Regions from separate parts of the Clostridium celatum genome, predicted to be linked through region 3. Evidence: predicted binding sites of a transcription regulator. Region 3 holds the regulator's gene; each other region holds the start of a gene.
The links. Region 3 encodes Rex, which represses fermentation and respiration genes when NADH is low (regulators of the CRP and FNR family bind a similar motif). Its sites were predicted from a motif close to ATTGTTAANNNNTTAACAAT; they were not measured.
Positions count from the first base shown of each region.

Region 1 (4,301 bases), on a different contig from region 3:
GAATCATTAAGAAAATGCGATGATTTAGGAGTAGATTATATTTTATGTCAAGGCTTTGAAGAGTATGGAGTTGGACTTGCAATTATGAATAGATTAAATAAGGCTGCAGGATATGATATCATATATGTATAATAAAGGAGGATGGGGGAACCTATTCTCCTTTTTTTATAAATAAATAAAGAGGAAGGATGATTTTATGAAGATTGCATTAGGTTGTGACCATGGTGGATTAAATTTAAAAGAAGAGATAGCTAATTACTTAAAATCTGAAAATATAGAATTTAAAGATTTTGGTACATACACAGAAGAGTCTTGTGATTATGCTGACATAGCATTACCAGTGGCTGAAGCAGTTGTAGCTAAAGAGTTTGATTTTGGTATTTTAATATGTGGTACTGGAATTGGAATAGGAATTGCAGCAAACAAGGTTCCGGGGATAAGAGCAGCGCTTTGCTCAGATACATTTAGTGCTCATGCAACAAGAGAGCATAATAATGCTAACATTTTAACTATGGGAGAAAGAGTTGTTGGTAAAGGATTAGCTATTGATATAGTTAAAGCTTTTTTAGGGGCTGAATTTGAAGGCGATAGACATATAAGAAGACTAAATAAAATAACTGAAATTGAAAAAAAATATTCTAAATAAATATTAATAATTAATAGGTAAATTGGAATATAATAAATATAATTTGTTTAATTTGGGAGGAATAATACAATGAGTAAAGTAACAGAAATGAAACATCCTTTAATATCACATAAACTTGCATACATAAGAAGCAAAGATACAGGTTCTAAATACTTTAGAGAGTTAGTAGAAGAAGTATCTATGTTAATGGCATATGAAGTAACTAGAGATTTAGAAACAGAAGAAGTAGAAGTTGAAACTCCAATATGTACTACTAAGTGTCAAATGTTAGCTGGTAAAAAGATGGCTATAGTTCCAATCTTAAGAGCTGGACTTGGTATGGTTGATGGAATATTAAATTTAATACCAGCAGCTAAAGTTGGTCATATAGGATTATATAGAGATGAAGAAACACTACAACCAGTAGAGTATTTCTGTAAACTTCCTCAAGATATAGCGGAAAGAGATGTTATAGTTGTTGATCCAATGTTAGCTACAGGTGGTTCAGCAGCCGATGCTATAACATTATTAAAGCAAAGAGGAGCTAAAAAAATAAGATTAATGTGCTTAATATCTTCACCAGAAGGAATTAAATTAGTAGAAGAACAACATCCAGATGTTGATATCTATGTTGCTGCTATAGATGAAAAATTAAATGAAAAAGGATATATAGTACCAGGTCTTGGAGATGCTGGAGATAGACTTTTTGGAACTAAGTAATATTGTAAAAGCGAAGACTAGTGTCTTCGCTTTTATAATAGAATGATAACTAGATTAGATAATTTAATTATTAGTAGTCATAAATTGAAGCTTAACTCCTTTACAAATTTATAAGAATATATTAAAAAATTAATTATACATGAATTTTAACCACAAATCATAAGGTAGAATCGGGGGTGAAGCAAAATTTATATAAATGTATTAGATAAGGAGAATGATTTTATGTCAAAAAGAAAAGAATATTTATCTTGGGATGATTATTTTATGGCAGTTGCATTATTGTCGGCTAAAAGAAGTAAGGATCCTAATACACAAGTTGGAGCTTGTATTGTGAATAAAAATAATATAATTGAGAGCATAGGATACAATGGACTTCCAAAGGGATGTTCAGATGATGAATTTCCATGGGGAAATGAAGGTGATGCATTAGACACAAAATATCCATTTGTAGTTCATGCAGAGTTAAATGCTATTTTAAATGCAAAAGGAAAAGATTTATCAAATTGTAGAATATATGTTGCATTATTCCCTTGTAATGAATGTGCTAAAGCTATAATACAATCGGGAATAAATGAAGTAGTATATTTGAGTGATAAATATGCTAATACAGATTCAGTAAAGGCATCTAAAAGAATGTTTAAGGCTGCAGGAGTAAATTTGAAACAAATAGAGTCAGCTCATGAAAAAATAGATTTATCATTAAATATAAAAGATGTTTAAAATATTGATAATCAAATAACAATTAGTTAAAATTCATCATCAATTTTATGATTAAAATGTTATTTGAATTAATTTAAATGTTGTATTTTTTTTATTAAATTACAAAGAGAATTTACATAGATAGAAAAAATTTTTTAAAATATATAAAAAGGTAAAATATTTTAAATATTAGTTGATATTGGAAAAAATAAAGTGGTATAATAATAGTGTTAATTGTTTAACAATTTAAACAATTAGCACTATTATGATTTAAGGGTTAAAAACGAGGGAGGATTTTTTTATGAGAGATGTAGTAATAGTTAGTGCGGTAAGAACTGCTATAGGTTCATTTGGAGGATCGCTTAAGGATGTTCCAGCAGCAGATTTAGGAGCATTAGTAATTAAAGAAGCTGTAAATAGAGCTGGTGTAAAGCCAGAATTAGTTGAAGAAGTAATAATGGGTAATGTTATACAAGCTGGGCAAGGTCAAAATGTAGCTAGACAAGCATCTGTTAAAGCAGGGCTACCAGTTGAAGTTCCAGCAATGACAATAAATAAAGTTTGTGGATCAGGTTTAAGATCAGTAGCATTAGCAGCTCAAATGATTAAAGCAGGAGATTGTGATGTAGTTGTAGCTGGTGGTATGGAAAATATGTCTGCAGCACCTTATGCAATTCCAGGAGCTAGATGGGGACAAAGAATGGGCGATGGAAAAATGGTTGATACTATGATAAAGGATGCATTATGGGATGCATTTAATGATTATCATATGGGAGTAACAGCTGAAAATATAGCTACAGAATGGAACTTAACTAGAGAAATGCAAGATGAATTTGCTGTGCAATCACAAATTAAAGCTGAAAGAGCTATAAAAGAAGGAAGATTTAAAGATGAAATAGTTCCAGTAGTTATTCCACAAAGAAAAGGTGAACCAAAAGTATTTGATACAGATGAATTCCCAAGATTCGGAGCTACTATAGAAGCTATGGCTAAATTAAGACCTGCATTCGTAAAAAATGGAACAGTAACTGCAGCAAATGCATCAGGAATTAATGATGGTGCAGCAGCATTTGTAGTTATGAGTGCAGAAAAAGCAGAAGAGTTAGGGTTAAAGCCAATGGCTAAAATACTTTCTTATGGAAGCAAGGGATTAGAGCCATCAATCATGGGATATGGACCATTCCATGCAACTAAGAAAGCTTTAGAAGGAACTGGATTAACAGTCGAAGATTTAGATTTAATAGAAGCAAATGAAGCATTCGCAGCTCAAAGCTTAGCTGTGGCTAAAGATTTAAACTTTGATATGAGTAAGGTTAATGTTAATGGTGGAGCTATAGCACTTGGACATCCGGTAGGAGCTTCAGGAGCAAGAATATTAGTTACATTACTTCATGAAATGGAAAAAAGAGATGCTAAGAAAGGTTTAGCAACACTTTGCATTGGCGGAGGAATGGGAACTGCTTTAATAGTTGAGAGAATATAAGAAAAATGGATAAAAGGAGCTTTTAATAGCTCCTTTTATCATTATGGAGCTATATAAAAATATTTAATAATAATCATAAGAATAAAAAATAAATTAAAAGGAAAAAATAATGAATAAGCTAGAGTGAAATTATTCAAAAAATATAATTTTAAGTTTTTACAACGATTAAGGAAAATTTTAGAAAACTATAAAAATATATAAAAAATTTAAAAATTAATAATAAATTTTAGTAAAACTAAAAAAAAAAGAATTATTAAACGTTGCCAAAAAAAAGGCTTAACAAATCTGAAAATTATGAAAATTTTAAAAAAATAAAGTTTAAAAAAATATCTTGCAAAAAAAAGAGAAATTGATAAAAAGAGGCTTTTGAGTAAGTATTTAAGCAATAACATTTAATAATAGCTTAATTTAGGGTTAAATTGTAAAAAATAATGAAAAATGAAGTTTTAATTAATTATTGAGTAGGTATATAATTACCTCAGCTAACGGGGATAGCAAGATACTAGATAACTAAGTATTCCTATATAAGAGCTCATAAAACAAAATATATAACTATAAAATATAGTTAGTTTTTATATAGGAATAACGTAAAGTCACTAGCTCCCAAAATAAGTTATTTATTAGGAGAAAAAAATGCCTAAAGACCTAAAGAATATTATAAAATCTGTAGCAAACAATAATTTAATAAGTGGAATTGTTGTGTTCTTGATATTAGTGTTATTAAAACAATATAATATTGGCTTAATAATATTAATTGGATTAATAGTTTCAATG
Region 1 is NZ_JAJKGM010000021.1:38,354-42,654, forward strand. Features, by position in the region: gene LPC13_RS10075 (L-threonylcarbamoyladenylate synthase) at 1-132, shown strand, start outside; gene rpiB (ribose 5-phosphate isomerase B) at 197-646, shown strand; gene upp (uracil phosphoribosyltransferase) at 716-1,345, shown strand; gene LPC13_RS10090 (deoxycytidylate deaminase) at 1,568-2,065, shown strand; gene LPC13_RS10095 (acetyl-CoA C-acetyltransferase) at 2,346-3,527, shown strand; gene LPC13_RS10100 (ATP synthase subunit I) at 4,161-4,301, shown strand, end outside.
Region 1: LPC13_RS10095 (acetyl-CoA C-acetyltransferase) is a predicted target of Rex. The motif match lies at 2,271-2,290, and genes of this name have one in related genera.

Region 2 (4,301 bases), on a different contig from region 3:
ATTTTAAAACCATTAGCTGTTGATTATTTAAGGTTTTATGCATTATTTTGCATTCCTAATTTAATAGGAATAGTACTTAATAGTTTTGTAAGAAATGATGGTAGACCAAAGCTTGCAATGATATCTACAATAAGTGGTGCAATAACTAATATAGCATTGGATTATATTTTTATTTTTAAATTAGGAATGGGAATAAAGGGAGCAGCTATTGCAACTGGTTTAGGACAAATAATAACTGTTACTATAATATTGCCACATTTCTTGATGAAAAAAGGATATTTATCATTTGGAAATGTAAAATTATCAATTGATACAATAAAAGAATTTTGTACTATAGGATTTCCATCATTTTTTGCACAAGGTAGTTATTCTATAATAGTGTTACTTCATAATATAGCATTAGTAAATTATGTAGGAGAAATAGGAGTATCAGCATATAGTATATTAAATTATTTAACTACTAATATATATATGGTGCTTTATGGAATAACTTTAGGAGTTCAACCGCTTGTAAGTTATAACTATGGAAGAAAAGATAGTAAAAAGATGTTAGGTTTCTTTAAAATAACAAATGTTTCAAATATATTAATAACTACATTTTTTGTAGTTATAAGTTTTGTTTTTGGGCCAATGCTAATATCAATATTTACAAATGATATGTATATATCACAATTGTCATATGATGCTTTAAAAATAGCATGTTTAAGTTATTATGCAGTAGGATTAAATCTAAATACTCTTGTATATTATCAAGCAATTGAAACACCTAAATATTCAAATTTAAGTTGTTTATTAAGATCAGTGGTGTATTTACCAATATGTTTATTTGTACTTGGAAGAATGTTTGGAGTAACTGGAATATGGGCAAGTGCTATTGTATCAGAAAGTTTAACTTTTATCACAATTAAATTACTTGCAGATATAAAGACATCTACTGCAAAGGTAGTTAATGCTTAATAAAGAGTTTAAATAAGAAATATATATTATAAAACTAGGCTTATTCATAAATGCTTAAAAGGTGTTTATGAGTAAGCCTAATTTTGATTTCAATAAATTATTAAAGTATAAGTTATTAATGTATAATAAGGAATATAAGTATGTATTTAATAATTGGGAGAGAAATATATTATGAAAACAAAATATTCAATTGGAAAAGTAGCCAAAATACATAATATGACCATAGAGTCTTTAAGACATTATGATAGAGTAGGGTTACTTAAGCCATCATATATAAATGAGGATACTGGATATAGATATTATAGTGCAAAAGACTTTGTAATACTTGATTTAATAAAGCAATGCAAATCTATGGGACTATCTCTAGATGAAATAAAAATAATAATAGAAAATTATACTTCTTTAGAATCGGTATTAGATGTTATAGGAAAGCAAAAGAACATTATTGATACAAAAATAAATGAATTAAATAGAATAAAAGATAATATTAATTTTTTAGAGGAACGAATAAAAAAAACTTTGGAAGAAGGCTTAAATAGAATTTTTATTAAAGAATATAGTGAAAGAGAATTTGTTAAATACAACAATACTAATAGATTTACAGAAGAATTTGAGGTGAATTTAAGTAAGGCGTTAGCAGAAGTTGAAAAGGATAATTCATATTTTAATAAAGAATTAGCATTTATTATTGATCATAATGAATTTATAAAAAATAATAAAATAATTTATAAAAATATGATGCTTAGTTTTTCTAAAAATGTTGATTTTAAAGGTGATGAAAAAATAGTAATTCCAGCAGGAAAATATTTAACTTTAAACTTTGATGATGATTATAATGAAAGTAAAAAATATTATAATATTATTTTTTCATACATAAAAGAAAATGATATTAAAGTAATTGGTGATTTTTATGAAATTTATATTATTACAAGAGTAGGTAGTGATGGTAGGGAGAAATCTTTAGGAAAGCTTCAAATACGCATAGATAATTAAATAAAAAGTTATAAAAAGTCCACAATATAGATAAGATATTAATAAATGGAGGATAAATTAAAATGAAAAAGTTATTTTTTTTAGTACTGATTATAAGTTTAATGAAAATAAGTATTTGCAAGGCAGACACAATTAATCCTGAAGAAATAAATGATTATGATTTAGTTAGACATTACTATTATAATTCAGATTATGAAAATCCCTATAGCTATTATTATGATTATAAAAAAGGTGGCTTTATAGATTATGAAAATAAATATAAAGATAATCATATATATAAAAATAATTTAGATAATCATAAAAAGCATAAGGACAACTTTTATGATAATTATTATAAGGATTACTATAATAATTATTATGATTTCAACTATTATGATTATTATTATGATTATTTACAGCATAATTACTATATGGATTAAATTTATATTATATTTATTATGAATAAATATTGAATAATGTGGAATATTTATTCAATATTTATTTTATTTTAATATGGCACAAAAATGAAAAATTAAAAATAGAGTGATAGATGTAAAGGGGAATTATTGATGAAATATTAAAAAAGAGGGTGTTGTATTAATAAAAGGTTATTAAATAGCAAATAAATCTGTAGACAAATGTCGAAAAAAGATGTATATATATTATATAAACATATGATGGAGGGAAAGAAATGGTATTAATAGGAATTTTAATAGTAATTATAGGATTTGCATTAAAACTTGATAGTATTGCAGTAATAATAATATCTGGACTTGTAACAGGTTTTGCAGCAAATATGGATTTAAATGAAATATTAACAATACTAGGACAAACTTTTGTTAATCAAAGATTAATAACAATTTTTATATTAACGTTACCTGTAATAGGTATATCAGAAAGATATGGTTTAAAAGAAAAAGCAGTTTCATTAATAAAGCAAGTAAAAAATCTTTCAACAGGAAAGCTTTTAACACTTTATTGTTTAATAAGACAAATTGCTGGAGCTATGTCATTAAGAATAAGTGGACATCCTCAATTTGTTAGACCTTTAATAAATCCAATGGCTCAAGGAGCAGCAATAAGTAAGTATGGAAAATTAGATAAAAAAACAGAAGCTAAAATTAAAGCAGCAGCAGCTTCTATGGATAACTACGGTAATTTCTATGGGCAAAACTTATTCCTAGCTAGTTCAGGAGTTTTATTAATTTCTAATACATTAAGTGAATTAGGATATGCAACAACAGGATTAGATATTGCAAAGGCATCGATTCCAGTAGCGATAATTGCATTTGTATTAGTATTAGTTCAAAATATTTTACTGGACAAGCAGTTAGAAAGACAATTTGGCAAAAAGAATAAATAGTCACTAAGGAGGAAAAAAGTATGGATTTTGCAGCAATTTCTAATACATTATTAGAGATTTTCTACATAATAATTGGAATTATGATGTTAAATACAGCTGTATTAACATTAAAAGATAAAAATCATAAGGCTAAAATAGGAACAGCATTATTTTGGGCTTTACTTGGAATAATATTTATATTTGGACCATCAATACCACCAGCACTAGTTGGTGCAACATTAGTAGTTATAGCAGTACTTACTTTAACTAAGCAAGTTAAACCAGGAACTGTTAAAGCGTTAGATGAAAAATTTGGGGAAGAGCAAGCTGAAAAGTTAGGGCTTAAGGTATTTGTACCATCATTAATTATAGCTTTAGCAGCATTAGGTATTGCACAATTTACACCAATTTCAGGAACAGCAGCTATAGGTGTAGCGGCAGTTATTGCAGTAATAGTTACATTTATTATTACTAAAGCAAAACCAAGAGTATTAGTTGAAGAATCAGATAGAATGCTTCAATCAGTAGGATCAGTTAGTATATTACCACAATTATTAGCAGCGCTTGGAGCGTTATTTACAGCAGCAGGAGTTGGAGATGTAATTTCTTCAGGAATATCAAGTGTATTACCACAAGGGAATATATTCATAGGAGTTACTGCTTATTGTGTAGGAATGGCATTATTTACAATGATAATGGGAAATGCTTTTGCAGCATTCTCTGTAATAACAGTTGGTATAGGTATACCATTTGTATTTGCACAAGGAGCTAATGTTGCAATCGCAGGAGCTTTAGCATTAACAGCAGGTTACTGTGGAACATTATTAACTCCAATGGCAGCTAACTTTAACATAATGCCAGCAGCGTTACTTGAAATTGAAGATAAAAATTCAATAATCAAGCACCAAGCACCAGTAGCATTAATTTTATTAGCAATACATATTGTTTTAATGTATTTCTTAGCATTTTAATTAAAAAATAAATTTAATATGTTATAATGTATATGAGGTATTTTCTAAAGATTTTATGC
Region 2 is NZ_JAJKGM010000012.1:38,634-42,934, reverse strand. Features, by position in the region: gene LPC13_RS07260 (MATE family efflux transporter) at 1-957, shown strand, start outside; gene LPC13_RS07255 (MerR family transcriptional regulator) at 1,129-1,950, shown strand; gene LPC13_RS07250 (hypothetical protein) at 2,013-2,369, shown strand; gene LPC13_RS07245 (DUF969 domain-containing protein) at 2,621-3,292, shown strand; gene LPC13_RS07240 (DUF979 domain-containing protein) at 3,313-4,242, shown strand.
Region 2: LPC13_RS07245 (DUF969 domain-containing protein) is a predicted target of Rex. The motif match lies at 2,495-2,514, and genes of this name have one in related genera.

Region 3 (4,301 bases):
ATAGGTATAGTAGCGTATGTCATTGCATTAATATTTAAAGGGGATGGAAATTTATTATCAATAATTTTATTTGCAACTAGTTATTTGATCATAGGAGGAGATGTAGTTTTAACTGCAATAAAAAATATAGCTAGAGGAGAAATATTTGATGAAAATTTCCTTATGAGTATAGCTACAATTGGTGCATTTTTTATAGGTGAATATCCAGAAGCAGTGGCTGTTATGCTTTTCTACCAAGTAGGAGAAATGTTCCAAGGATATGCAGTAAATAAATCTAGAAAATCAATTTCATCTCTTATGAATATAAGGGCAGATTATGCAAATGTATTAAGAGATAATAAAGAAATAAAGGTTTCACCAGAGGATGTTTATATCGATGAAATTATAATTGTTAAGCCAGGTGAAAGAATACCTCTAGATGGTGTAGTAATTGAAGGAACAAGCTTTATAGATACAGCTGCATTAACAGGTGAATCAGTTCCAAGAGAAATTAAAGAAGGAAATGAAATATTATCTGGAGCTATAAATACCAATGGAGTATTAAAGGTTAAGGTAAATAAAGAATATGGTGAATCAACCGTAGCAAGAATATTAGAATTAGTTGAGAATGCTTCAAATAAAAAAGCACCAACAGAAAAGTTTATAACAAAATTTGCAAAGGTATATACTCCAATAGTAGTTATAGTAGCTATAGTTGTAGCAATAATACCACCATTAATACTAAAAGATGCTACATTTTCAGAATGGATTTATAAAGCATTATCCATATTAGTAGTATCCTGTCCATGTGCTTTAGTGGTATCAATTCCTTTAGGATTTTTCTCTGGAATAGGGGCTGCATCTAAAAAAGGTATACTAGTTAAAGGAGGAAATTATCTAGAAGCACTTAAAGAAAGTGAAGTAGTGGTTTTTGATAAAACCGGAACTTTAACAAAAGGTGTGTTTAAAGTAACTGAAATAAATACAGAAAATATAAGTGAAAGTGAGCTTTTAGAGATTACTGCAATTGGAGAAAGTCACTCTAATCATCCTATTGCAAAATCAATAATACAAGCTTATGGAAAAGATATAAATAAAGAAGAGATAAAGAATTATAAAGAAATTTCCGGATATGGTATAGAAGCTAGTATAAGGGATAATAACGTACTAATTGGAAATAGTAAGCTAATGAAATCTTATAATATAAACTATGAAGAAAAAAAATCCATTGGAACTATAGTACATGTTGCTATTAATGGATTATATAAAGGGAATATAGTTATATCTGATGAGATAAAAGAAAATGTAAAAGAAGCTTTAAAGTCATTAAAATCAGCAGGGATTAAAAAGACAGTAATGCTTACTGGAGATAATAAATTAGTTGCAGAAGAGGTAGCTAAGAATATAGGAATAGATGAAGTATATTCAGAGTTATTACCTGGAGATAAGGTTGGGAAAGTTGAAGAGTTATTAAATAGAAGTGATACAAAAGGAAAAGTAGTATTTGTTGGTGATGGAATAAACGATGCACCAGTATTAGCGAGAGCTGACATTGGAGTTGCTATGGGTGGCGTTGGTTCAGATGCAGCAATTGAGGCTGCTGATGTTGTATTAATGCAAGATAATATTTATTCATTAGTTGATTCTATACAAGTTTCAAAAAGAACAAGTAAAATATTATGGCAAAATATAATTTTTTCACTAGGGGTTAAGATTGCAGTAATGATATTAGTTGTTTTAGGTTTAACAAACATGTGGGCAGCTGTATTTGCAGATGTTGGAGTAACCTTAATAGCAGTATTAAATTCAATGAGAATCATTCGATAAATATTGACAAAATATATTATGTTAATTATAATAATTTAAGTCGAGAACATTTTTAAGGCATAAGGGTGTAGCATACAAGATCAGCTTTGACTCTTGTATAAAGTTAGATTGTAGAATCTAACTTTGCATTTAAATGAGACTTATGTATAACGGATCTGCTACGTTATACATAAGTCTCTATTTTTAGGCAAAAATAAGTTTGAGATGAAAGTAAGCATTGAAAAAATATATAAATTGAAATAAAATATTTTTAAGTTAAAAGTTAATAAAATTAAATTTAAATTAAAAATGAGTTTTAATTTAAATTATATAAGTATTTAAAAATTTTAAATCATATTTGTAAATATAGAATTAAAATAAAAAGTATGTTATTATATTATCAAAGTGTTAGGTTGGTAAAATAGAGAATTTTTAAAAGAATAAGGAGATTCATATACTATGGAGAAGAAAAAAAATGTTTCTATGGCAGTAATTAAAAGATTACCAAAATACCATAGATATTTGAAAGAGTTGATGAGAAATGAAGTAGATAGAATTTCTTCCAAAGAATTGGGAGAAAAAATAGGATTTACTGCATCTCAAATAAGACAGGATTTAAATAATTTTGGAGATTTTGGTCAACAAGGTTATGGGTACAATGTAAAAGAATTATATAAACAAATTAGTTTAATTTTAGGATTAGATAAGGATTATAAAGGAGTAATAGTTGGAGCAGGTAACTTAGGGCAAGCAATTGCAAACTATGGAAGATTTTCTGATGATGGATTATCAATAGAGGCTATATTTGATGCAAATCCTAAGCTTGTAGGAATGAAAATTAGAGATGTAGAAATAAACGATATTGATACATTAGCACAGTATTTAGAAAGTAATACTATAGATATTGGAGTAATTTGTGTTCCAAGAATAAATGCTCAAAAAGTTAGTGATATATTAGTTAAGGGTGGAGTAAAAGCTATATGGAATTTTGCACCTGTAGATTTATCAGTACCAAGTGATGTTACTGTGGAGAATGTACACCTTTCAGAAAGTTTATTAACTTTGGTATATTTAATGAATAAAGATGAAAAGTAAAATGATAGCATACATGATTTAAGATGTATGCTATTTTTTTTATTATTAAAATTTAAGTCTATTATACGTTTTTAATGTGTAATTTAATATTTAAATTGTTATTTATTATACAAAAGAAAATAAAGGGAAAAAAGAGATAATAGTAAACGTATTCCAAGAAAAAAATTGAAAATAAAGAATTAATATACTAAAAAAGAAAATATTAATTGCAAATGCTAAATTTAGCTATTATAATTATAAGTAGGTTAAGATTATTCAGAATCTTCTAACCAAAGATGAGATTATGAGTTATTTTTTTTGATTTATTTGTTACATAATTAACAAAGAATTATAGGGTATAAATGAATTTGGGTATAAAAGGGAGGAAGAATCATGGAAATTAAAAATGTAATCTTAGAAGAAGAGTTAAAAAATGTAACTCTTGAAAAAGAGGGGAATTTAGCAATTATAACAATAAATAGACCAAAAGCATTAAATGCTTTAAACTCTGACACTTTAAAGGATTTAGATGTTGCTATTACTAATATAGAAAATGATAACGATATTTATTGTGTGATACTTACAGGAGCAGGAGAAAAGTCTTTTGTTGCAGGGGCTGATATTGCTGAGATGAAAGATTTAGATTCTAAGGGTGGAGAAGAGTTTGGACTTTTAGGTAATAAAGTATTTAGAAGATTAGAAACTTTAAATAAACCTGTAATAGCTGCAATTTCAGGATTTGCATTAGGTGGAGGTTGTGAACTTGCTATGGCATGTGATATAAGAATTGCATCAGAAAAGGCAAAATTTGCTCAACCGGAAGCAGGGCTTGGAATTACTCCAGGATTTGGAGGAACCCAAAGATTACCAAGAATAGTTGGACTAGGTAAAGCTAAAGAATTAATTTATACTTGTGCAATGATTAATGCTGAAGAAGCTTTAAGAATTGGATTAGTTAATAAGGTTGTTCCGTTAGAAAATTTAATGGATGAAGCTAAGAAAATGGCAGCAGCTATAAATGCTAATGCTCCAATTGCAGTAAAGCTTTGTAAAGATGCAATTAATAGAGGAATGCAGGTAGATATGGATAAAGCTATAGAGATTGAGGCAGAAGACTTTGGTAAATGCTTTGACTCAGAAGATCAAGTTGAAGGAATGACAGCTTTCTTAGAAAGAAGAGCAAAGAACTTTAAAAATAATTAGGGATTAATAATTAGCAGTTAGAGGTTAGGGTTAAGGGTTTGGATATTTCATCTTAAACTACTAAGTACAAGCTAAAGACTACTGATTTATTCAAATATATAAGTAAGTTGTGTATATATATTTACACAATAAGGGTATTGCAGGGAGGTAAAAAAGCAATGAATTTTGGATTAACTAGAGAACAAGAGTTAGTAAGACAAATGGTTAGAGAATTTGCAGTTAATGAAGTAAAACCAATA
Region 3 is NZ_JAJKGM010000010.1:77,147-81,447, forward strand. Features, by position in the region: gene LPC13_RS06605 (heavy metal translocating P-type ATPase) at 1-1,806, shown strand, start outside; gene LPC13_RS06610 (redox-sensing transcriptional repressor Rex) at 2,245-2,880, shown strand; gene LPC13_RS06615 (short-chain-enoyl-CoA hydratase) at 3,253-4,062, shown strand; gene LPC13_RS06620 (acyl-CoA dehydrogenase) at 4,221-4,301, shown strand, end outside.